One region of the Anaerobacillus sp. QJM3NY_17 genome, then DNA from elsewhere that is predicted to be linked to it. Evidence: a T-box and tRNA genes for the amino acid it is inferred to sense, from the RefSeq annotation. Region 1 holds a T-box; the other holds one or more tRNA genes.
The links. The T-box of region 1 lies ahead of AC0VYV_RS15460 (valine--tRNA ligase). A T-box ahead of a tRNA ligase gene usually reads a tRNA of that ligase, here a tRNA-Val.
Positions count from the first base shown of each region.

Region 2: it has a tRNA-Val gene. The T-box ahead of AC0VYV_RS15460 (valine--tRNA ligase) is inferred to sense a tRNA for this amino acid. The anticodon was not compared.

Region 1 is NZ_CM149685.1:2,931,902-2,944,607, reverse strand. Features, by position in the region: gene hemL (glutamate-1-semialdehyde 2,1-aminomutase) at 1-113, shown strand, start outside; gene spoVID (stage VI sporulation protein D) at 256-1,290, shown strand; gene AC0VYV_RS15470 (hypothetical protein) at 1,360-2,223, shown strand; gene AC0VYV_RS15465 (phosphotransferase) at 2,223-3,188, shown strand; T-box leader at 3,548-3,772, shown strand; gene AC0VYV_RS15460 (valine--tRNA ligase) at 3,887-6,529, shown strand; gene AC0VYV_RS15455 (bifunctional folylpolyglutamate synthase/dihydrofolate synthase) at 6,586-7,881, shown strand; gene AC0VYV_RS15450 (sensor domain-containing diguanylate cyclase) at 7,994-9,703, shown strand; gene AC0VYV_RS15445 (prepilin peptidase) at 10,070-10,825, shown strand; gene AC0VYV_RS15440 (hypothetical protein) at 10,994-11,230, shown strand; gene AC0VYV_RS15435 (SPOR domain-containing protein) at 11,566-12,561, shown strand.
Region 2 is NZ_CM149685.1:1,663,766-1,676,471, forward strand. Features, by position in the region: gene AC0VYV_RS08930 (hypothetical protein) at 1-110, shown strand, start outside; gene AC0VYV_RS08935 (glycosyltransferase) at 289-2,898, shown strand; gene AC0VYV_RS08940 (DUF421 domain-containing protein) at 3,027-3,710, opposite strand; gene AC0VYV_RS08945 (GNAT family N-acetyltransferase) at 3,893-4,315, opposite strand; gene AC0VYV_RS08950 (YjcG family protein) at 4,315-4,830, opposite strand; gene AC0VYV_RS08955 (alpha/beta hydrolase) at 4,939-5,661, opposite strand; gene AC0VYV_RS08960 (phosphatidylglycerophosphatase A family protein) at 5,779-6,333, shown strand; tRNA gene AC0VYV_RS08965 (tRNA-Val) at 6,433-6,508, shown strand; gene AC0VYV_RS08970 (DUF3892 domain-containing protein) at 6,605-6,898, opposite strand; gene AC0VYV_RS08975 (hypothetical protein) at 6,914-7,732, opposite strand; gene AC0VYV_RS08980 (VanW family protein) at 7,856-8,692, shown strand; gene AC0VYV_RS08985 (PAS domain S-box protein) at 8,827-10,707, shown strand; gene AC0VYV_RS08990 (VOC family protein) at 10,709-11,080, shown strand; gene AC0VYV_RS08995 (hypothetical protein) at 11,117-11,266, opposite strand; gene AC0VYV_RS09000 (hypothetical protein) at 11,439-11,597, shown strand; gene corA (magnesium/cobalt transporter CorA) at 11,729-12,706, shown strand, end outside.

The sequences.
Region 1 (12,706 bases):
TTTCACTTCCCCCTTCTCAATTTGAAGGAATGTTCTTGTCAACCGCCCATACAGATCACGATATTGATGAAACGATTGCGGCTGCAGAAGCGGCTTTCTCTAAACTAGTCTAACCTAAAGCTACCGGCATTTGCCGGTAGCTTTTTCTATGATAAGAAATTGAAAACTTCTTCATTCTTTTTCAATTTAGACATAATCCTGTGAATCACTCATACATGTGTAATGTATGGATAATGTTTGAAAGGAGGAGAAGGCATGCCTGAAGGCTCATATTTGCATTTCTCCGTGGAGGAGCAGGTCTGGTTAAAGAAAGGACAGGAAGTTGAAGAGGTTCTATCTATCTCACTTGACCCTGAAATTTCGATTGAAGAGTATGAGGATTATGTAGCTGTGAAAGGCTGTTTATATTTAACGGGTGAATATTTGCAGCGTGACCAAACAGATGAGGAAGTTATTAACGAAGCTTCCCCTTATCGTTCCATTCATGAGGTGAACGTTAGAGAAGATGGTACAGCGTCAATGGGGCATCGTTTCCCTGTTGATATTACGATTCCAGCAAGCCGTATAAGGAGTCTCGAGGAAATTTTCGTTACGGTTGACACGTTTGATTACTCTCTAGTGGAAGAGAATTGCCTTCAGTTGAAAGCAGATATTTCCATTAGTGGCATTCAGGGGGATCAAAATCGTGTGGAAGAGGACGAAGCTGAACTATACGTTGTAGAAGAGGACGAAGGGACAGAGGATTATACAACAGAGGAAGATGCAATCTGGGAGAATGATATTAAATACGTTGATGACAATGAGGAAGAATCATTGGAACAGGCCTATCATTTACGCGCTCCACAAGTAGGTATGAGAGCTAAGTCAGACTCATATGAAGTAAATGAACTAGAGAACGATGATCAAGAGCAGCCGGAACCCACGTATGACTTTCTCACGAGAATGGCTAGGCAAATGGATGGTTCCAATGAATATAATAACCAGCCAATCGTAGAAGAAACGAGGTCATATCAAGACGATCATTATAACTATGAAGAGGAGGAACAAGAGCGTCAGGAAAACCGGAATCAAGCACCGCGCGAAGAAAATGCGCTCTATCTTACAAGTATGCTGACAAAAGAAGAAGAACAATTTTCGAGAATGAAGATGTGTATTATCCAGCCTGGGGATTCGTTAACCGAAATAGCGGAACGCTATCGAGTCCTACCAAGTCATCTTGCGCGCGTTAATCGACTTGAGGAAGATGAAGTGAAGGAAGGACAGATCTTATATATTCCTGTCAATCGTTAACTTAAATTGTTTGCTGCCCCTACCTTTTGGAATGTTGCAAATAAGGTAGGGGATAAAGGGGTAATTGAAATGGATCTCGTAGCGATCATTGAAGAGAAGTATGATCTAAAAGTTGTCCAATGGTTAGAGAAACCACAATTGATCATGACCCATTTAGGTAAAAGAAAACTATCATACTGGCGGGATCGGGATTTGCTTGAGTATCATCTCAACTTCCGTGACCGTCTTTTTTCTCAACATGGACTTCTTTGTAATCGAATGATTCGAACAAGTGAAGGGAAAGGATTTATCCGAATAGAAAACGATTATTTGACTATACATGATCATGTAGAAGAAGTTTACCCATTGGACGTCGTTCCTGAAATGAAAGGATATTTACTTGCGACACTACTAAGTACCGGAGATGAGAAGGCTACTCTTACATTAGATTTCCCTTATCGTAAGACGTTAGAAGAGTTATCATCTATAAAATTAACGTATAAGGAACAATACTTGTTACTTGTTAACCTTATTCCAGAAGTGAAAAAGCGTCTGAATTTTGAGGTGTGTTATTCGCTTCCATTCATTCCATTTACTCACCAAGTTTTAAAAGAGGTTTTAGGCCAAATCTACTTTGAAAGTAGCGACGAATCACCTGTTTCTGCTTCCGAAGTTATTAGGAAAGAAGTTCAATCCTGGTATGCTCTTAAAAACTCCCATCATTTTGTAAAATGCTTTGAAGCGTTAGTGAATGGCGTGGAAGACGATATGAAACACAGACTTATTCAGGCTATTTTTGCTCCATGGGAGTGGCAGGAGTGTATTCAGGCATTGCAATCGAATATGAATGACCCTGATCAGGTCATGAAAGAGTTTATTGATAAGTGGGAAGCAAATAGAGATATGTTAAGGGAACTTGAGCTCTCCCTTTCAGATAGGAGGGTTACCTTCTAATGAGCGATCCAGCACTCTTATTTCAATATGATTTATATCCTGAACGGGTTGTACAAATGGGGAAAATCACAAAGATCGAAACAGAGAGAGGCGCGTTTGCTTTAAAAAAAACGAAGCTTAGTAAAGAACAGATGGATCGTATGCTTTATCTAGAGGAGCGGTTTAAACAGCTGAAATTCGAAGGTTATGTACCGCTTGTTCGAACAAAGTATGGGGATTCCTTCGTTTATCAAGGGAACAACATCGTTTATTTAACGCCATGGGTAGATGAAAGGGAAACAAGTCCGGCTCAGAAAAATGAGCTTCTCGTTCATAACCTAGCTGAATTACATGGCTATACTGCTAAAGAGCAAGCTTTTTCTGAAGAAGTGATCAAACAGTCGTATCAGAAAATGGTTTTATTAAGAGAAAGTAGACAATTTGAAATGGAGAAATACGTAAGTCAAATTGAAAAACGCATTTATCTTTCGCCATTTGAGCTTACCTTTGTATCACATTTTCACATGCTGATGAGGTATTGTGAGCTCGCGAAAAGAAGATTAGATGACTGGTATGAGCAAATTCTGGAAACAAAACGGTATCGAAGTGTTCTCTGTCACGGAAAATGCTCTCCTTCTCATTATGTATCAAGCGGGGGGAGAGGGTATTTCATTAATTTCGAAAAGTCAGTTAGCGATACTCCTATAAGGGATGTTGCTTATTTTATTCGCTCATCTATTCAACCTTTTCAATTCAACCCTGCTGCCACAACTGCTCATCTTGCCAGATATGAAGCCCAATTTTCTCTTAATGATGAGGAAAAGGAGCTTCTTGCAAGCTATTTATATTTTCCAGAGTCGGTTTTTAATAGCGTGTCATTATTTAATGAAAACCGACAACAATGGCCACATATTAAGCATGTCCGCCTATTTACGAAAAAAATAGAAGTGATGAATGGGATAAATAACGTTCTAGAAAGCTTCTAGATCCATTCAAAGTAAAAGCACACTTCTAAGGCAACAAGGATTATTAATATGAGTACATCTATAGATGTTGGAAAAAGGATTGTTCGGATCGTTTGAAACACAATAAACGGAGGTACGAACTGAGCGCAAATATCTCTGAACTTATATAACGAGGGTGGGATCTGAAAGCGATTCATTCCACCAAACCGTTTTTTCATATCAGGTATTCCCCTTTGTTTTCAGTTATTGTTACAAATAGACTATGTGGGAAGTTGGAATTGGGTGATTAAGGCGGGAGCGAACTGGCTAAGCTAAGAAAAAGGGCTCTTATGATCTTGACGATCTCGAATCAAAAAGGTAAACTTAGTGATACAAATAGTCGACAGGCAAAGATAGGGAGTAGTAGAATGTGAACCCTTCAGAGAGAGAAGTCATTTGCTGAAAGATTTCTCAGGATCGTAGCATTCGAAGTCGCCCTTGAGCTGTTTCTCTGAACGAGTAGTAGGAGAATCCGGTAATCCCGTTATTCGAATGAAGCGTACAGCTAACGTTTATTTAGCTGTAAATAAAGGTGGTACCGCGAAAATACTTCTTTCGTCCTTTTCCTAAGGATGGAGGAAGTTTTTTTGTTGTCTAAAAAGCTTACACCTTCGTGGAAAGAGAACAAGGAAAGCCGAAGAAATGTCCTGAGACTTATTGAATGGAAAGGAAGAGTGACAATGGCGAATAAAGAGCTAACGATGCCGACGAAGTACGACCCGAAGGCAACAGAGCAGAAATGGTACCCGTATTGGGTAGATGGCAAATTTTTTGAGGCAACAGGTGATAAAGATAAAGAACCTTATACAATTGTAATCCCCCCGCCGAACGTTACAGGTAAACTACACCTCGGGCATGCTTGGGATACAACGCTTCAAGATATTCTATCGCGTGTAAAGCGTATGCAGGGATATGATGTTCTCTGGCTTCCAGGAATGGACCATGCTGGGATTGCGACACAGGCAAAAGTTGAAGGGAAGCTCCGCGAAGAAGGTACCTCGCGCTATGACCTTGGCCGAGAGAAGTTCCTAGAGAAGTCGTGGGAATGGAAAGAAGAGTATGCGGATTTTATTCGTAGCCAGTGGGCGAAGCTTGGTCTTTCTCTAGATTATTCAAGAGAGCGTTTTACACTTGATAACGGTCTTTCTGATGCAGTACGTGAAGTATTTGTGAAGCTATATGAGAAGGGCTTAATTTATCGCGGTGAATATATTATCAACTGGGACCCACAAACAAAAACGGCCCTTTCAGATATTGAAGTTATTCACCAGGAAGTAACTGGTCACTTCTATCATATGCGCTATCCTCTTGCAGATGGCTCAGGACATATCGAAATTGCAACAACGCGTCCTGAAACAATGCTAGGTGACTCAGGTATTGCGGTTCATCCAAAAGATGAGCGCTACAAGCACCTAGTTGGCAAGAAAGCGATTTTGCCAATTGTAGGTCGTGAAATTGAAATTGTTGCGGATGATTACGTTGATATGGAATTTGGTTCAGGCGCTGTGAAAATCACTCCAGCTCACGATCCGAATGACTTCGAAATTGGTAACCGTCATAACCTTGAGCGCATTCTCGTAATGAATGAAGATGGGTCAATGAATGAGAATGCCGGAGAGTACAAGGGCATGGACCGATTTGAATGCCGTAAGAAACTTGTGAAAGATTTACAGGATAAAGGAATCTTATTTAACATTGAAGAGCACGTTCATTCCGTAGGTCATTCTGAGCGAAGCGGTGCTGTTGTCGAACCTTATCTTTCAACACAGTGGTTTGTTAAAATGGGGCCTCTTGCTGAGCAGGCGATTGCTCTTCAGAAGTCAGACGACAAAGTGAACTTTGTACCTGAGCGTTTTGAAAAAACGTATTTAAATTGGATTGAGAACATTCGTGACTGGTGTATTTCAAGACAGCTTTGGTGGGGGCATCGTATTCCGGCGTGGCATCATAAAGAAACTGGAGAGATCCACGTTGGACTGGAAGAGCCAGCTGATATTGAAAACTGGGAGCAAGACGTTGATGTTCTAGATACGTGGTTTAGTTCAGCGCTTTGGCCTTTTTCTACAATGGGATGGCCAAACGAAGACGCTGAAGACTTTAACCGTTTCTACCCAACAAACGTTCTAGTAACGGGTTATGACATTATTTATTTCTGGGTAGCTCGTATGATCTTCCAGGGTATTGAATTTACAGAGCAGCGCCCGTTTAACGACGTCCTCATTCATGGACTTGTACGTGATTCTGAAGGACGTAAGATGAGTAAATCGCTCGGTAACGGTGTCGATCCAATGGATGTCATTGAGAAGTACGGTGCTGATTCCCTTCGTTTCTTCCTATCCACTGGCTCATCACCAGGTCAGGATCTCCGTTTCTATTGGGAAAAGGTAGAGTCTACGTGGAACTTTGCTAATAAAATTTGGAACGCTTCTCGTTTTGCTTTAATGAATATGGATGGCATGACGTATGAAGAACTTGATTTAACAGGTGAAAAATCGACAGCTGATAAATGGATTTTAACTCGCTTAAACGATACGATTGAACAAGTGACGCGCCTGATTAATAACTATGAGTTTGGTGAAGTGGGTCGCTACCTTTACAACTTTATCTGGGATGACTTCTGTGATTGGTATATTGAAATGGCTAAACTACCGCTCTATGGTGAAGACGAAGTAGCTAAGAAAACAACTCGTTCTGTTCTAGCTTATGTACTTGATCAAACGATGCGTCTTCTGCATCCATTCATGCCTTATCTTACTGAAGAAATCTGGCAACACCTTCCTCATGAAGGTGAATCGATTACCGTTGCAAGCTGGCCAGTAAAGAACGAAGAACTTCACTTCCAAGAAGCTGCTGCTGATATGGCGCTTCTAACGGAAGTTATTCGTTCAGTACGTAACATTCGAGCTGAAATGAATGTGGCACCAAGCAAGCCGATTGAACTTCGTATTAAGCCGAAATCAGCTGATACTCAGAAACAGCTTGAGCAAAATAGTCAATACATCGAACGCTTCTGTAACCCAGAAACCTTGACTATTTCAGCGGAACTTCAGGCACCGGAAAAATCGATGACGGCTGTTGTATCTGGAGCTGAATTATTCTTGCCGCTTGAAGGGTTAATCAATATTGATGAAGAAATCGAGCGTCTAAAAGGAGAAATGAAGAAGCTAGATTCTGAAGTTGATCGTGTTCAGAAGAAGCTCGCTAATGAACGCTTTATTAGCAAAGCTCCTGAGAAAGTCGTCGAAGAAGAACGAGCGAAAGAAAAGGATTATCTTGAGAGACGAAGCAACGTAGAAGCTCGTATAAACGAACTAAAAAAATAAGAAAATGACGAATCTCTTTTAGAGATTCGTCTTCTTTTAAGGAAGGAGCGGGACGCATGTTTCACTCATATGACGAAGCGGTGAGTTGGATTCATAGTTTATTAAATCATGGCATAAAACCAGGTTTAGAGCGTATGGAATGGATGCTGGATCAGCTCGATCATCCAGAAAGACGGTTAAAAACGGTACACGTTGGCGGAACGAACGGAAAAGGATCAACCGTTACGTACTTGCGGACGGTGCTCGAAGAGTCAGGATATGAAGTAGGAAGCTTTACTTCTCCTTATATTGAATCGTTTAGCGAACGAATCGCTATTAATGGACAACCGATTAATGAAGAAGACTTAGTTGCTCTATGCAATCGTGTTCAGCCTCTTGTTGAGATGGCTGCTGTCTCTCCGCTTGGGTCACCAACTGAATTTGAAGTGATTACGGTTATCGCTCTCTTATATTTTGGGACAATTGCCTATCCAGACCTTGTTTTGATGGAAGTTGGTCTTGGCGGACGATTTGATTCAACCAATATTATTCACCCGCTTGTAAGTGTGATTACAAATGTCGGATACGATCATACGCACATCCTTGGGAGTGATATTAAGCAAATTGCTTATGAAAAAGCGGGGATCATTAAGTCAGGGGTTCCTCTTGTGACAACTGCTGAAAAAGAAGAGGTACTCACTCTTTTACATGAAACGACCAAATCGAAAAAGACGAAAATTTATCGATTGAATGAAGAGTTTTCTATTAAGGAGCAAATGAGTGATAAGGAAGGGGAGCGTTTTTCTTTTCAATCACCTTACCGTAAACTAGAAAATCTACACATTCAGATGAAGGGTGAGCACCAGGTAAAAAATGCAGGCGCAGCGCTTATGACACTTGAATATTTACGTGTTTTCTATGGTCTACATATTGAACAGGATATGATTCAGCGCGGACTGGAGAGAGCAACGTGGCCAGGTCGATTTGAACAGCTTCGTTCAAATCCGACTATTGTTGTGGACGGTGCGCACAATCCGGAAGGTGTCGAAAGTCTTGCTAACACGCTTAAGCAGCATTACCCTGAGACACGCATACATGTTATCTTTAGTGCTCTTGGTGATAAAGATATTGAATCGATGCTAAAACCACTTTATCTTCTAATTGAGACTATTTCGTTTACTACCTTTGAATTTCCAAGAGCTATATCAGGTGAGGAGTTGTCGAATAAAGCGACTTTTGCTAATAAGAGATATGAGGAAAACTGGCGGAAAGCCATCCAGGTGATGATGGATGAGATGATTGAAAATGACCTGCTTCTGATAACGGGCTCTCTTTACTTTGTCTCTGAAGTTCGCCGTTTTCTAAAAAATTAGAATTTTATAGAAAAAGCTAGGACTTTTTCGCCATTTTTTGCTAAAATAGAACTTAACCACATTAATATGGAAAAATATTCTTCCTGAGTTTGGAAGATGGAGGGGGAAACAATTGACTGCATTAATGAAACGTAAAGTTTGGTTGGTATGGCTTTTGTTCTGGCCACTACTCATTTTTGCAACGTTCTATTTCTTTCCTCCTGTATTATCAGGAAATTGGGCAGATGTTCTTGCATTGTTTGTGCTTCTTGCTGTTGTTGCTATGATTCCAATTAATGTAAAGGGGACTGACCTTTTTTTTATCCAGGGGATCTCGCTTGCTGTGTTCTTAAGGTATGGTCTATTTGTCGAAATGATCTTAACTCAGTTAGCGATACTCGTTTTTCTTTTAAACTTACGTGTCACAAAAAAAGATAGTCATCGTTATCCTGTTAACATGCTGATGTTTATGCTTGTTTCACTCGTTTCCGGAGGACTTTTCTATTTACTCGGTGGTTCAGTAGGTGAATTCTCTGGTGATGCGATTACGCAGCTCGTTCCTTCAATTGCATACATCTTATCGCTTATAGTTGTAAATCAAATTCTCCTACATTTTTTAAAAATTTATATTTACAAAGAAGCTGATACTAAATTTTTTGGTAAAGATATGCTCTGGGAAGCGATATCAACTGGGGTGACTCTTCCTGTTGGCTTCTTACTATATATGCTACATACATATCTAGGTACAGTCGCTATTTTCTTTGTAGGCGTACCATTTATACTGGCTTCTCTTATGCTCAGGCTCTATTATTCCAGCCAAAAAGTAAATAATCTTCTTCAGCAGACAAGTGAAATAGGACAGCAAATCACACAATCTCTCGATACTGATGAAATATTAAATGTCTTCTTAAATGAAGTGAAAGATATGTTTCTTGTGGATTATGCTTATATTATGGATGCCGAACATGTGAAGCGACTAACGGTTATTAAACGATATGAGAATGAGCGTGGCATCGTTTCAAAAGAAGAAAGTAACCTATACCAGGAAGGTATCAGTTCAAGGGTGTGGCGAAGCGGACGAAGCCGCTTGTATACGAAGAGGTCTCAGTGGAAGAATCTTACGGAAGGTGTGCTTTCTGATGCTGCCAACTCAGTAATTTCCGTCCCAATGAAGCGGAATAAAAATGTTGTAGGCATCATTACTCTTGCTTCAGACCGCGTCCGTTCTTATGAGAAACATCACATTCTTGTCCTGCAAATACTAGCTAACTATTTAGCCGTTGCTGTTGATAATGCTAGGCATTATGAAGAGACGAAAAGGCGAAGTGAACGATGTCCATTAACGAATTTATACAACTTCAGGTTTTTTGGGGAGTTATTGGATGAGAAATACAAGCGTTTTGACAAAACGCCTGATCCGTTCTCTATCATTCTGCTCGACCTGGATCATTTCAAGAAAGTGAATGACACGTTTGGTCATCCTAGTGGAAATGAAGTGCTTTGTGGGGTAGCAAATCGACTTGAAGAAGAAATTGGAGGCAGAGGCACCGTTGCAAGATTTGGTGGAGAAGAGTTTGTCGTTTTGCTAGAAAATCATTCTCATAAGAAGAGTGTTCAAGTAGCAGAAGATTTACGATGTTCCATCGCGGATCGTCCATTTGAAATTTATAATGATCTCGATAACGGCAATCGCCAGGTTATTTACGTAACGGCTAGTATTGGTGTGGCCACGGCTCCTGATCAGGGAGAGGATGCGCAAACGTTGATACGAAACGCGGATCGAGCGATGTACACTGGAGCAAAGCAGCAGGGGCGAAACCGCGTTGCGAGCTATGTTGGATAAATAAGAAAATCCCCGTTCTTCACGAATTGTGAAGAACGGGGATTTTATAAGAATTCCTTTTGGAACGTTCAATTGGAACGGGTTCAACAATTTACTTAAAACACAGGGTTGTACGGTCTTGAAGTAGGAAGATGTTCTGAGTATCGTTGGTTGGTAAGTGATTTGTAGTCGGTGGGGGTACATTTTCTTGAAAATTTCTTTGTTGGAAATAGCCATAACCGCATTTCTAATATTTGTTGATATATGGGTAAGGTGATTTTCGTTTCACTTTAATAGCATTAAAACAACTATTAATCCTGAAATCACTTTATATACATACCGTTTTTCTTAACCTACTAAACTCTTTCGAAGAGGGGGGGGGAACATATGGGGGGCATTTTACATAGTTATTTATTTCTAGTTGGGCTTGCGCTTGGGTCTTTTTATAATGTCGTAGGTCTGCGGGTGCCTGTCAAACGATCGATTGTGGCCCCTCGCTCATCCTGTCCAACATGTGAACGAGAGCTTTCACTGCTTGAGCTTGTGCCGGTTTTCTCATATTTATTCCAGCGCGGGAAATGCAAAGGCTGTGCGTCACGCATTTCACCTATTTACGCCAGTGTTGAATTCGCTACGGCACTTCTTTTTACGATTGCACCGTTTTTAGTGGGATGGTCAAAAGAATTGATCATTTCTTATGGATTGATTTCGCTTCTTGTGATTATTTTTGTTTCAGATATCACCTATATGCTTATTCCAGATCGTATTCTTCTCTTTTTTGCTGCTTACTTTATTGTTGGTCGAATCCTTGTTCCAATGGATCCGTGGTATAGCCCTTTTATTGGAGCGGCTGGAGGATTTTTATTACTCCTTCTCATTGCTGTTATTAGTAAAGGGGGAATGGGGGGCGGTGACATTAAATTATTTGCGGTACTAGGCTTCGTATTTGGTTATCAGGAATTACTTCTTGTGTTTTTCTTTTCTACTTTATGTGGCACGATCATTGGCGTAACAGCGCTATCGACTGGAAGAGTAAAGCGAAAGCAGCACATTCCGTTTGGGCCATCGATAGCGCTAGGCGCGATCTTAACGTATTTTTATGGCGAACAAATTTTGCGCTGGTATTTTAGTTTTCTTTCATGATGGAGGGAATAAACGATAGGACTTTTTAATTTCAAGCCAAAAAAAGCAGATTAGTTTGATTCTGCATGATCATGTGATTCGGGTGGTAGAGCTCGCGCCTTCTACGATGGGGATTCGTTCTTATCAGGAACGATTTATACCTGAAGGGTTTGTTAAGGACGGAAAATTATGGAGTGTGATACGCTCTTCGTGATTTTAGAAGAGTGGGGAATTAAAGGGAAGCGGGTCGTTTTTCTTGTGCCTAATGCCTATCTTGTTTTCCGTTATGAGAAGATCCCGCGAGCCATTTCTAACGATGACATTAAAGGCTACTTGTACCTTGAATTTGGGGCGAGCATCACGTTTCTTTTTCTGAATTTCGTTTTGATTATGAGTAGATTAGTGAAACGGATGCTGTGTTGCTAGATGAAGCTGAGAAAAATGAGTTAACATATACGGCGAATGTAGCTACTTTTCACATCCCACCTTAACGGATCTAGCAGAGCAAACGCCATCGATTGATTATCCAGAACCTGCAGATAAAGACAATCCATTGTATGAAAAGGTTGATAAAGAAGAAGCTTCGGAGTAATGATGTTTTTATAATCACAAGTGATATAGCAAGTGGAGGAAGCCTTTGTCGGTTAACGGAGGCTTCTTTTTATCGTCTGAATTATCCTGATCTACTCTAGTATTTTCAGTTCTAGTATTTCGTCAGAATTCATAGACTGTAGTACAAGCCGGTACCGAGGAGGATGATTATGGATAAGGAGAGACGGACGATTTCAATCCGATTAAATGATGAGGAGAAAAGCGAGCCTCCCGAAACACATAAAGAAGAAAGCGCAGCAGCTGAGGAGAAGGAATTTGAGTGGATTTTACCCGAACGGCGTGATTCGAGGAAAATAGTAGAACTTAAAAAGAGGCACATTCAAAAAAAAGCTGGAGCTTTTTATGAAAAGAAAAGTCCAAGGCTCCCAGTTGGACGCAAAAAGAAAAAACACTTAGTTAATAAGAAACCTATTATTACACTACAAAAGAAAGTGGTGGCTTCCGCTGCTTTTGCTATTATTCTTGGGATTTTATTTGGATTTGGTTTATTAATGGTATTCAGTGGGGATAGCGTGGCGACGATAGATGATGGATATGAAGAAGCAGCTACAACGACCACGGATTTGGACTTATCATTAGATTTTCACGTAGTTCAATCTGGAGCTTATGAAACAGAGGAGTCTGCGAAGGAGTTTCAAGACAAGTTAAAAGAGAATGGATTTCCGGCAGCTATTTTTAAAGGAGAGAAATACTATTTGTTTATAGGTGTATCTCCTTCTGCTGAAGGACAGGATGCACTTGGAGCTTATTATGAAGGAAAAGGACAGGATGTCTATAAGAAGGTGTGGTCGATTGATGGTCAGAAAGCATCTGTGAGTGACGAAATGGCGGGTCAGATGAAGGAAGGCAAAGCGTTGCTCGAAAAATTAACGACGCTAGATCTTGTCGCATTATCTGATGGAAAGCTGAAAGAAGCTGAAATGAGTGACATAAAAAAAGAAGTTGAAGCCTGGAATGAGAGTGGCTCGGGGAGAAAAGAGTGGGATAAAATCGGCGGGAAAGAGCTTGAACAAAGTCTGAACAGTGCTTTGGAGGAACTTGAAATGTACGCTTCTGACGAAACAGTACCGTCTTTATGGGTTGCTCAGCAGCATTTATTAGACGGGATGGTAGCATTTCAAAATGTAGTGGAAAGGTTGAAATAATCAGTTATTTGCGGAGATTCTCAATTAACGGTACGATATGAGTATTGGGAGCGACCCTCCCTAACGACTTTTTCTTAACGAATTAAAATAAGATTAAACAAATTTAAACTGTATGCACATACAGAAACGAAAGAAAACGAAAAAT
Region 2 (12,706 bases), 1.3 Mb from region 1:
TAATAGATTTCACTCTCCCAACGAATGAAATTGTTACGCTAGCGGCAGTGAATTTGGAGGGAGGTACAGCGACAGTAACGGCTACATTTTTACTAACTGAAAGTTGGTGAAGCTAAAAATAACAGCTCTCTAATACTTGAATAAACTTTCTAAAACGGGTACTCCCCTGATTATGTTTAAATCATTATAGCATCCTCTTGTAACCATGGGAGTCCCGTTATTTATAAAAGACCAACTATACCACCATTGAAATAAGTGAATAGATCTATTTATTAGGAGGAATGAGATTTGGTTTCAATCAGTTTATGCTTAATTGTAAAAAATGAAGAAGCTGTATTAGGGACATGTCTTCATTCCATTCATGACATTGTTGATGAGATTAATATTATCGATACAGGATCCGATGACAAGACAAAGGAGATTGCTGAAAGTTATCAAGCAAACATTTTTGATTTTAAATGGGTAAATGATTTTGCGAAGGCTCGTAATTTTGCTTTTTCTAAAGCGACAATGGATTATATTCTATGGCTTGATGCGGACGATGTCTTTCTAGAAGAAGACCGTCAAAAGCTGAAGAAGTTGAAGAACGATCTCGATCCCTCTGTCGATTCAGTAAGGATGCACTACAACCTTTCCTTAGATGAATTTGGGAATGTGACTTCGAGTTTGATGCGAAATCGTCTAGTAAGGCGAGAGCGTCATTTCAAGTGGATCGGGGCAGTTCATGAGTATTTAGAAGTTGGTGGTAATATAATCAACAGTGAGATTTCTGTTCTTCATAATCCCATCCATCATGATGCAACTAGAAATATAACGATCTATAAAGAAAGGCTAGAACGTGGAGAACAATTTACTCCTAGAGATATGTATTATTTTGCTAATGAGCTTAAAGACCATAGCGAATTCGAAACGGCAATTGAGTATTATGAGAAATTTTTGGAAGGACAAAAAGGCTGGATCGAAGACAATGTGGCAACGTGTGCAAAGCTTGCTGACTGTTATGCTGCCCTTGGTAAGAAGGCAGACAGTTTGCGCTTTATCCTTCATTCTTTTTCTTATACTACACCAAGACCTGAATTTTGCTGTAAGGTAGCCAATTATTTCTTTGAAAAGAAGGATTATCAACCTGCTATATTTTGGTATAAATTAGCTACGAAAACAACCATTCAAGAAGATAATTTAGGTACCCAAAAGCGTTTCTATTCAAATTGGATTCCGTATATTCAACTTTGTGTTTGCTATGATGTTCTAGGAGATTATGAAACTGCTTATTACTATAATGAAATGGCGGGAGTTACTCGACCAGGTGACTCTAAATATGTGCAGAATAAACAGTATCTTGAAAAAAGGCTTCTTTCAGTTAAAAAGAAGGTTTTAATAGCAAGCCCGATTCGGCAAGATCCTGAGATTCTAAGGTATTTTCTGAAGTCATTGAAACGGCTAAATCAAGAAGGGTTATCATTTTATTATTATTTTATTAACGACAATAAGGATAAGAAATCAACGTTATTGTTAAAGGATTTTCAAAAGGAAATGCAGGAAGTGATGATTAAGGATATTGATTCTGAAGAAGAGTACCGAAAAAATCAGATGACACATTATTGGAATGAAAGCCTCGTATGGAAGGTCGCTCAATTTAAGGATGCAATGATTGAACATGCAAAAGAACATAAATTTGATTATATCTTTCTAGTGGATTCAGACCTTGTCTTACAAAAGGAAACGATTCAACATTTAGTTGCACAACAGAAAGATATTATATCCGAGGTATTCTGGACAAGATGGCAGCCTGAAGCGATGGAACAACCTCAAGTATGGCTTACTGACGAGTATACTCAATTTGAAAAAAAACCTGGTGAAGAACTAAACGATTCAGAAGAAGCACAGCGATATCGTGATTTCATCAATCAATTAAGGCAACCAGGTGTCTATGAAGTAGGCGGGCTTGGTGCATGTACATTACTTTCAAGGAATGCGCTTGAAAAAGGGGTATGCTTCAAAAAGATCCCGAATTTAACATTTTGGGGAGAGGATCGTCATTTTTGTATTCGAGCGGGTGCCCTTGGTGTTTCTTTATGGGCGGACACTCATTACCCTCCTTATCATCTTTATCGGCAATCGGACCTTGAAGGTGTAAATGATTACTTGGAGGAAGACGTGATTGAAATGCCTGTAGCGGATAAGAAACTGAAAACTTCTCAAAAACCACGAATTACGTTGTCTATGGTTATTAAAAATGAAGAGGGAAAATACTTAGAAAATGTATTAAGAAAGCACCTGGATTATATTGATGCGGCTGTGATCATAGACGATGGAAGCACGGACAATTCAGTTAGAATTTGCAAAAAAATACTAGAGGATATTCCGTTAACTCTTATTCATAATAGCGAATCCAAATTTTCAAATGAAATCACTCTCCGTAAACAGCAATGGGAGAAAACAATTGAAACAAATCCTGATTGGATTCTGAACATGGATGCTGATGAGATGTTTGAGGACGGCGTCGCTCAACAACTTAGAGCGCTAACAAACCAAGAAGAGTTTGATCTGTTTTCTTTCCGGATTTATGATATGTGGGACGGAAAGAACTATCGAGAAGATGAACAATGGAATGCTCACCATCTTTATCGTCCCTTTTTATTAAGATACAAAAACGATTTCATTTATAAATGGAAAGAACAGAAACAGCATTGTGGAAGATATCCTGAGAATATTTTTCAGCTTCCCAATAGCTTATCTTGTTTAAGAATTAAGCATTTAGGATGGTCTACCGAAGAACTGCGAGCAGAGAAATACAACCGGTATCTTAAACTAGATCCGGAAGCTGTATATGGAAAAAGAGGGCAGTATGAAAGTATTCTTGATCCTAATCCAAAATTGATCCAATGGCAAGAATAATAATTATACAGTTTAGGTAGATGATTGTGGTTCTTTCCATAAACATCTCATTTACCTATCACAATGATCCATATGATTAAGGATGTACGTTATTTAAAATTGGGATAAGGATTGGTAGTATAGATCGCCTAATCCTTATCTATTTTTTGTAGAAAAACACCTGTATCCTGTTGCCACTCCAATATTAATAAATCTTCAGCATGATCGATGTTATGCTCCTTAAGAACTTTATTCAACCATTCCTCATTGAAACCAGCATCATGAAGGTTTTCCCAGTCGATTTTCCCATCCGAAATAATATCAACTGATAAATAACCCTGTTTTGGTTTAAGATCAAAATCTTGTTTTGTCGGCTGCTGATAATCTGACTTCTTTAATACACTAATGCTTCCATTTGTTTCAAGAATGGCGAATTCAACTTCTCGAAGTGAGAAAACATCCTTTTGTCGAAGTAGATTTTGTAATTGATTGATATCTAACTTGTTTTTTTGAAGTTGACGCCGATTAATTTTTCCGTGACTGATCACAATAGAAGGATTTCCTTCAAGAATGCTTCTCGTACCTCTGAATTTCTGTGTAATCCATTCCACAATATAAATTAATATACCCCATAGTAAGACTGCATAGATAATTGAAAAAATATTGACTTCTTTGTCGTAAATCGCATTTCCTACAAGTTCTCCAAGTACGAGTGATGAGATAAAGTCAAAAGGTGTGATTTGAGTAATCTGTGTTTTACCAAGTGCCTTTGTTAGTACGAGTAAAGCTAGAAAGCCAACGAGTAGCTCTAACGTAATTGATCCAATACCCACAGATCACCATCTCCAATTCAATTTGCATCAATTTTAGCATGCACGAAAAAGGATGATTTAATTGGTTTTTTAGAATTTTTTGTTGATACGATTATATTTAAGAAAAAATATTCAGGTTGGAGAGAGGATACATTATTAATCGAAGGAGCTACAAATAAAAAGACACTGGTTAGAAACCAGTGTCATAGTGCTTTTATCATTGTGACGTGAGGTATCCCAGCGTCCATAAATTCTTCAGAAACTGTTGTGTACCCGAGTTTCTCATAAAACCCCACAGCCGTCATTTGTGCATTAAGCTTCATTTCTTTAAGGTTTAATTCTTTCGCATGTTTTTCAATTGAATTCATTAGAATCTGTCCGAGGCCTGTTTTACGATAGTCCCTTAGCACACAGATTCGTTCAACTTTAGCTATATGATCTAATACTCTAAAACGACCAGCAGCTGTAGGTTGGTGATCATCATAAGCTACAAAGTGATAAGCGTGTTTCTCGTGCTCATCAATTTCTAATTCAGCGGGTACTTTTTGCTCTTCAACGAAAACAGTCTGTCTTACTTGAAAAGCATCATCCAACTCTTTCTTCGATTGAACGACTTTCACTTCCATTAGCGAACTTTGCCAAGATGGAACGTTTCATAAACGGTCCACATACCATTTTCTAATTGATAAAGAAGCTGGAAGCGATCGATCGTTTCTTCGTGATTAACATCTTTCATCTGCAAGCTACCATATACATCAGAATGTTCATCATCCGAAAGGTTCTGTGCGATCGTAATGTGAGGAACAAAGTTGTAGTCACGTTCCGAAAGTGCCTCTTCAGGATTTAACTTTCTATGCAAATCATCAAGAACTTCATTGTCTTTCACTTTAAAATAAAGCACGTTGTTAACAGGGTTAAAAGATCCTACTTTATAAACATGCATTGAAAAAGGTTTAGACTCATCAGAGATTTTGTGTAGCACAGGTGTTAATTTCTGAATCTCTTCTTCCGTTGCATCAAAGCCCTCGCGTAAAGTCAAATGTGGTGGAATGAGCGCATAGTGCGGATCATAACGTTTTCGAAAGGAGTTAGCAACGTCTGCTAGTTTTTTCGATGGGAAAATTGCAATGCCGTATTTCATATTCCATTCCCTCCTGGTTAATATACTCGATTGCCATTAATGACAAGTCATATAATGTTCCATTTATAATTATACCAAAAATTCAAAAATAAGAAACGATTGACTCACTTAGAGTTTAAACATGTGTAAAAGAGAGCGTTTCATATCCGGTTGCCAGTTCTTCCAAAGGTGACCGCCTTCGAATTCATCATAGAAATAATCAAAATCTTTTTCCTTTATAATTTTATTTAATTTACGGTTCGGATTAATGAAATTTTTTGTTTTCCCATCTGTTGTAGGTACTTCTGTTTCTTCTGTTCCGATAATATGGTATAGAGATAGCAACTCAGGCTCGGCAAAGTCCTCTACCTTATTCATGATTGCCTCATCTACATATGGTGAATGAAGGATAGCCCTACCAAACGTTCTTGGATAGTCAAGAGAAGCGCGCAAAGCGACTGTAGCTGCTAAAGAGTCCCCAATTAATCCTCTTCCATAACCAAGATGGTAGGTAGCATACTGTTCATCTAAATAAGGAACAAGTTCATTCGCAAGAAAACGAAGATAATCATCTGACTGCTCTCCGTCTGGGTGATATTTTCTCCAGCGATCTTCCACACTTTTATAGGGAATCCCTACAATAATGAGCTCTTCAATTTCGTCATCTTCAATTAGTTCATCGGCTGTGCGGCCAAGTCTTCCTAATTTAAAGTAATCGCTCCCATCATTAGCGATAAGAAAAGAGTATTTGTATAGTGGTGAATAATTATATGGTAAATAAACTTGGAAAGGAATTTCTTCATTTAAATAGTGACTGTAGATGCTTTCATCTTTGTATGTACCTCGATTCATTGCAGTGCCTCCCGTAAAATTGTTGAAATAGTTTGATTGTTTGACAATGTAAAAAACATTAGTGATATAATGATTCTAACACATAATTATTTATCGTTTACAGAGAGGGGTCTTATTATGAAGAAGCGCATCCATAGTAGAGAAACAGAAGCAGCAGCAAAAGCCCTAATAAAAGAACGTGGCGTTACAATCGAGGATATTGCAGAAATTGTTTACGAAATGCAATCCCCATATGTAGATGACCTTTCCATGGAGGACTGTGTCGAAAGTGTTGAGGCTGTTCTCACAAAACGAGAAATCCAGCATGCGGTTCTTGTTGGAATTGAACTAGATAAGCTAGCGGAACAAGGGAAGCTTTCTGAACCACTTCAATCCATTGTGGAGACGGATGAAGGGTTATTTGGTGTTGATGAAACAATCGCACTTGGCGCCGTATTCGGCTACGGTAGTATTGCGGTTACGACATTCGGTCACCTTGATAAACAAAAATTTGGTATCATCGAAAAGCTTGATACAAAAGTAGGGGAAAGTGTTCACACCTTCCTTGATGATCTCATCGCCAGCATTGCGGCAAATGCATCTAGTCGCCTTGCGCATCGTCTGCGTGATCGAGAAGAATCCCTTGATAAAGAAGAGCGTGAAAAGCGAGATAAAGAAGAACGAATCGGATAAATGAAAGGGCATCGTTTCGGTGCCCTTTTTTCTAATATTTTCCCATGAAAGGATTGACAGTTCTTTAGAACTTCATGTATATTTATAAATGTCTTAATTGATCCGTTAGCTCAGTTGGGAGAGCGCTACCTTGACAGGGTAGAGGTCGTTGGTTCGAGCCCAATACGGATCACCATACATAATACATTCCAAGCGGCACCTCAACTTCATTGAGGTGCCACTTTTTTTGCATTGGATCAAGAAGTAAACGGAGGAGTGAGATCGGACATCCTTAAAATTCTGGTAAATGATCGAAATTATTTTCTTTCGTACCATCAGGCTCACTTCGAATAATTTCTCTACCATACTTTTGAAATACATCTACCCCCGAAAGTTGACCATTCTTTGCAGCGTCTAAAGCCTGGACATAATCTAGCTCTTCTCCCGTGTTTGTTTTAAAAGCAATTAAATCTCCATCCTCATTTTTGCGGACAGCCGTAATATGGGTGGAATTTGCCTCTGGTGGAGTATGATATGCCTCACTATTTTTAACATACTCTTCATAAGCTTGTTCAAAACGATCCATTTATGTCACTCCTTGTTAGTCTTTTGAAATTTCGAGTAATTTTGGTATTTCGAGTTGCCATTTGTTTGTGATCGGATCTTGTCGTGCAGCGAAATCAATCGTTGTTGTAATAACACCAGCATCTTTTATATAAATTTCGACTCTGGTTTTGACTTGTTGTTCAGCTTGATCTGTTTTGATCACTTTCCATTTTGTAAACGACAAGCGAGAGAGGTCGATTAATTCGTTCTCAGATAAAGGTGTAGAAACAATTCTTCTTAATAAAGAAGCATCTGTGTTATTGATCGCCAGCATGAGAACATCAACGAGCTGTTCAGGGGTCCGCTTCATTAAATAGCGATCTAACTGTCCTCCTGCTTTTAGAATCATTAAGTGATGCGCGGGATCTGGTGTAGGGGTGCGATGAGTCGTGCTATTTAAGAAGTGAAGGCAAAAGTGTCCGTTAAATCCATTATCTAATGCGCCAGCTCCATGAGGCATTCCATTCATGGAAGCAGCAATCATTTTCCCTTCGTATAGCACAATGACAGCCCTTCGTTTCCAACTCCATTCTTGATAAATCGCTTTTAAAACCTTTGTGTCCTTACTCGTTAACGGTTGTATATCTGCGTGCTTACTACCAGCTCTCCGTTGAACTTGAAATGAATTCCCGCTTTCAATATCAATCATTGTAAAAATCGATTTCCGAGGGAGGAGCTCATTTGCTTTTTCCCATGGCAGAAGTTTGATTTCACTATCGATAGGGAGAAGGTGATCAAAAGGTTCGGCAGCTATAGCGCGTGTAGGAATGACTAGCGTACATAATAAAATTAAATAAGTGAATAAACGCTTCATTAGCTCCCCCCCTTGTGTATAGTCATCATAGTTATTTTGCTCAAGCGATTCTGATGTATGCTATTTTATTAATCCCTAAAATGAAGCATACTACGATCGAGTTCAGAAGGGGGAATGGTAAAGGTGCACTTATTTCTAACTTTGGCCATAGCGTTTTCATCGATTTCAAACCATCACATAACGATTCACCAAAAAGGAGCACAGACTTATCAGATTAAGAAAGAAGAGTTATTTTCAAAAGACCTTGGTTATCCTTTTTATGAAGCAGATCGGGTGGAGGAATTAATGGATGAAGTAGATGTAGCTATCTCAAAGTCTCCAGTAAATGCCTACATTGATAACCAAGGAGCTATTGTCGATGGAGTCAATGGATACAAGTTACATCGAGGCGCTTTTCGAGAGAATTTGCTTCATAGTCTATACCTCAATAGTTCAACTTGGATTCAACCAGATCTCACCATTCTTTACCCAAAAGTAAACGCAGAGCTTTTATCATCCATTAGAAAAAAACAAGTGGGAGGGTTTGTTACTTATTTTAGGAAAGGGAATCTGGAGCGAACGAAGAATATTATGTTAGCGGCTGAGGCGATTAACAATGCTGTAATATTCCCAGGAGAAACGTTTTCTTTCAATCGAACAGTTGGAAAAAGAACAAAAGAGAAGGGCTATTTACCAGCTCCAGTCATTGTAAAAGGAGAGTTATCTGAAGGAATTGGTGGGGGGATATGTCAAGTGTCATCTACTCTTTTTAATGCAGTAGATCAAGCGGGCGTCCATATTTTAGAACGCTATTCCCATAGTAGAAGTGTTCCATATGTGAGACCTGGTAGAGATGCTACCGTGAGCTGGTACGGACCAGACTTTTCCTTTCGAAATGAATTTAATCAGCCGATCCTAATAAGGGCAAAAGTGATTGAAGGTTCAGTGGTCATTCATGTCTATTCATCTGAAGATATGTGAGTGGCTGAGTTTTACACGATAAAGGAAAAGGTTATTTAAATCATCCAGTAAAATGATGAGTCTAGGAGTTAAATACTATGCTCAATGCCCCGAGATGGTATAATGAGACTATTACACATAAAAGGAGACCGCGTATGGAATATAAAAAAACGAATCAGCAAACATTTTCCATGCTTGAAGTCGGCTCTGAACTGGAAAAGAATGATCTTCACCTCGAATTGATTGAAAAAAGTCGAAAGCTTGATCACATTTTTAATCATTCTAGAGATGGCATGACGCTTTCAGATCAAGAGGGAAACTTGATTGAACTCAACCAAGCATGCTGTGATATTTTTGAAATTGATATGGAATCGATTCAATCTATGAAGCTTGGACATCATGTTGCACCTCAGGGGCTTGAAACTTTGGAAGAAATGAGAAAGAATTTGATTGAAAAGGGATATGTAGTGGAGAAGCTTCCTGTTCTCCTTGAGAATGGCAAACGGAAATCCGTTGAATTATCGATAACGTATAAAGCTTATCGAGATTACAATTTATCAATTATTCGCGATGTTACCGAAGAGCAGGTATTGTTTGACCAGTTGATGGAAAGCAAAGATAAATTTACGAACATTTTTGAAAATGCGCTAGATGGTATTTTAATTTGGGACAAAGATCGGATGATTGTAGACGCGAATCCTGCTGCTTGTCAAATCTTTAAGGTCAGTTTAAATGAAATGAAAACGTATAATTTATTTGATTTTCTTGAAGGCGTCGATATTAAGATGGGGAAATCGTTTCAAAAAACGTTAGAAGAACAAGGTGAAATTAGAGGCGATCTTCAATTCACAATGCTCGGCGGAGAAAAGAAACAGCTTGAGTTTACAACGAAGAAAAGCGGATATGGAGATTTGTATTTAACCATATACCGTGATATTACAGAGAGAAAACAAATGTTCTCAGAACTAAAGCGAAGTGAAGAGCGGTTTCGTCAATTGTTTGAAAGAGCTCTAGATGGTATGGGTATCCTAAATGATAAAGGGATTATTGTAAAAGTTAATGGGGCATTTTGCGACCTATTTCAATTACAAGAGAACGAGGTCGTTGATAAGCATTATTCTTCATTAGAAAAAGAATGTGATATTGTGTGGGATCATCCTGCTGAATTAGGGAGAAGCGGCGAAGGAAAAATAATGAACGATCAAACAGGTGTCGTTCAAACATTTAGTTTTACATTAAGCTACCACATCTATCCTCAGCATCATCTTGTCATTATTCGAGATGTGACTCAGATTAAGAATGCGGAAGAACATCTACGTAAGACGGAAACAAGCCACGTTCTTGGTGATCTTGCGGCAGGGGTAGCACATGAAATTAGAAACCCGCTATCAACAGTGAAAGGTTTTCTTCAAATGCTTGATGGAAATGAAGCGGTTAATCAAGAACTTCTTAAAGTAGTTGGGGTTGAAATGGAACAGCTAGAGGAGACGATAAATGAATTTCTTCTTCTATCAAAAAGAGAGTTTGTTTCGTACGAAACGGTTCACATGAATCATCTAATGAGAGATTTAATTGAGCGCCTATCTAAAAAGGCTGCTGAGTATAGTATTGATATAATTGAAGTTTATAGTCATACGGATATTCAGTGCGTTTGTATCAGCTCACACATTAAGCAGGTCATTACGAACATTATGAATAATGCCATTGAAGCCATGCCACATGGCGGTCAACTTAGAATCAGTCTTTTGGAAAATAGAGAAAAAGAAGTAATTGTGGAAGTGGAAGATCAAGGCGTGGGAATACCCAAGCATCTGATTAATCGACTGGGTGAACCTTACTATCAAACTTCAGAAAAAGGAACTGGGCTAGGATTAATGGTAAGCTATAAAGTGATTAAGGAACACGGCGGTTGCATTGATGTTACTAGCCAAGAGGGCAAAGGAACTGTTTTTCGAATTAGTTTACCTTCAAGTCAAAAGTTAGGTAGTAATCAAGAGAATCAAGAAGTAAAGAGCGGGAGGGACAAAATTGATTGAAGTGCAGCAAATTCATCATGTTAGTTTGGCGGTAACAGACCTTGAACGGGCAAAAAAGTTTTATAAAGATATATTATGCTTGAAAGAAATGAAGCGCCCCAATTTTGATTTTCCAGGCGCCTGGTTTCAAATCGGTCAACAACAGCTTCATTTAATTGTGTATCCTGATGCTAATACGCTTCGCGGTTCAACCTCATTATCATCCAGGGAAGGGCATTTCGCTTTTCGTGTTACTAGTTATGATAATACGTTGAAGTGGCTGCGTGAAAAAAAGATAGAGGTTTATGAGAATCCAACGAGTAAAAGTGGTTTTGCCCAAATTTTTGTTTCTGATCCTGATGGCAATCTGATTGAATTGAATACAGAACAATAACAAAAGGACGCCTTCCAATTAGAAGGCGTCCTTTTGTTATTGTTTCGATGAGAATTCGTTGTGTTCTCTTTGTGGATTGGCGCTTTTTTGTGCTTCTTTCACAACTTTTTTGGCTTTCTCGGCACGGCGCTGATCTTCTTTAGCCTTTTCTTCAATTTGTTTAATATCTTTTCGAGAGTGATCCATGATAATGCTCCTCCTTATACTCTGCTTTTTGATAATAAGTGCTTGTTTGATGAAAAAGATGTTTTTCGTAACATAACCTAGTTAGAATAAAGAATCAAGTATTATCTGTTTATTCTAACATTTTAGTGCATTTACCATCATAAAATGGAAAGAACCGTTTAGGGGGGATTTGATGGTAGCTGTACTATTATCATTAGCCGCTTTATTTCTTGGACTTGCTTTATTTATGATAGTTGTGTGGAATGCTATTAAGACAGATTCTTCTAAGTCTGATCTTGAAATGTTCTGGAAAAAGTATGAAGAGATCATTCGTAAAGAAGATGTGCTTTAGCCCTTTTTAATGGGCTTTTTTTTATGCTGAATTATTGTTGGACATGCGTCTTAACAGGAAAATTGAAAAGATTTTCGTGTTTTCAATACATTAATTTAGGGTATTTTAGAAGAGAATTGAGGTGGAATCAAATGGGGATTCGTACAAAACTTAGAAGAAATCGAACTCAAAAAAAAGGAATGCCCCCAGGCTCGCTTGTTTATATAGGAGATGAGCAAACGGAGGAAGTCACTGTTTCAGCTATCGCATTTGACTCTCATGGAATGGAAGAGTTTGAAGATGTTTCGATAGATAAAATAAAGACATTGATTGACTCTGATCAAGTAGCTTGGATTAATGTAAATGGAGTACATAATGTTCAGTTGGTAGATCAGATTAGTAAAAAATTAGGACTTCATCCTTTAACGACAGAGGATATTTTAAATACGGATCATCGACCGAAAATAGACTTTTTTGAAGATCACTTACTTTCGATTGTAAAGATGCTTGATTTATCACCTGAAAGTACTGATCTTGACATCGAACAGGTGAGTTTTATATTAATGGAGAACACAGTCGTCACTTTTCAGGAAAAGCGCGGTGACTTATTTGATCCAGTTCGTTTACAACTTCAGGAAAGCAAAGGGAGAATTCGAAAGAGTGGGGCGGATTTTCTTTACTATTCCCTACTTGATGTAATCTTTGATCAATACTTGATCATTATGGATGAAATGGATGATCGTATAGCTGAGTTAGAAGGAATGATTATGGAAGATCCTGATAATCATTCATTACAAGATATTAATCAATATAAGAATACAATTCTGCAGCTTAAGAAAACGGTTTGGCCAGTTAGAGAAGTCGTGAACAAATTAATTAATCGGAAAGTCCCTTATATAAAAGAGGACATTTCCTTTTATTTGCAGGATATTCACGATCATATTGTCCAAGCAAATGATATGGTGGAGACTTCTCGAGGCCAACTTTACGGTTTACTGGATGTGTACTATTCCAGCTTAAGTATGAAAATGAACGAGATTATGAAAGTACTAACGATTGTTTCAACAATCTTTATTCCGTTAACATTCATAGCAGGAATTTATGGCATGAATTTCAAAAACATGCCGGAG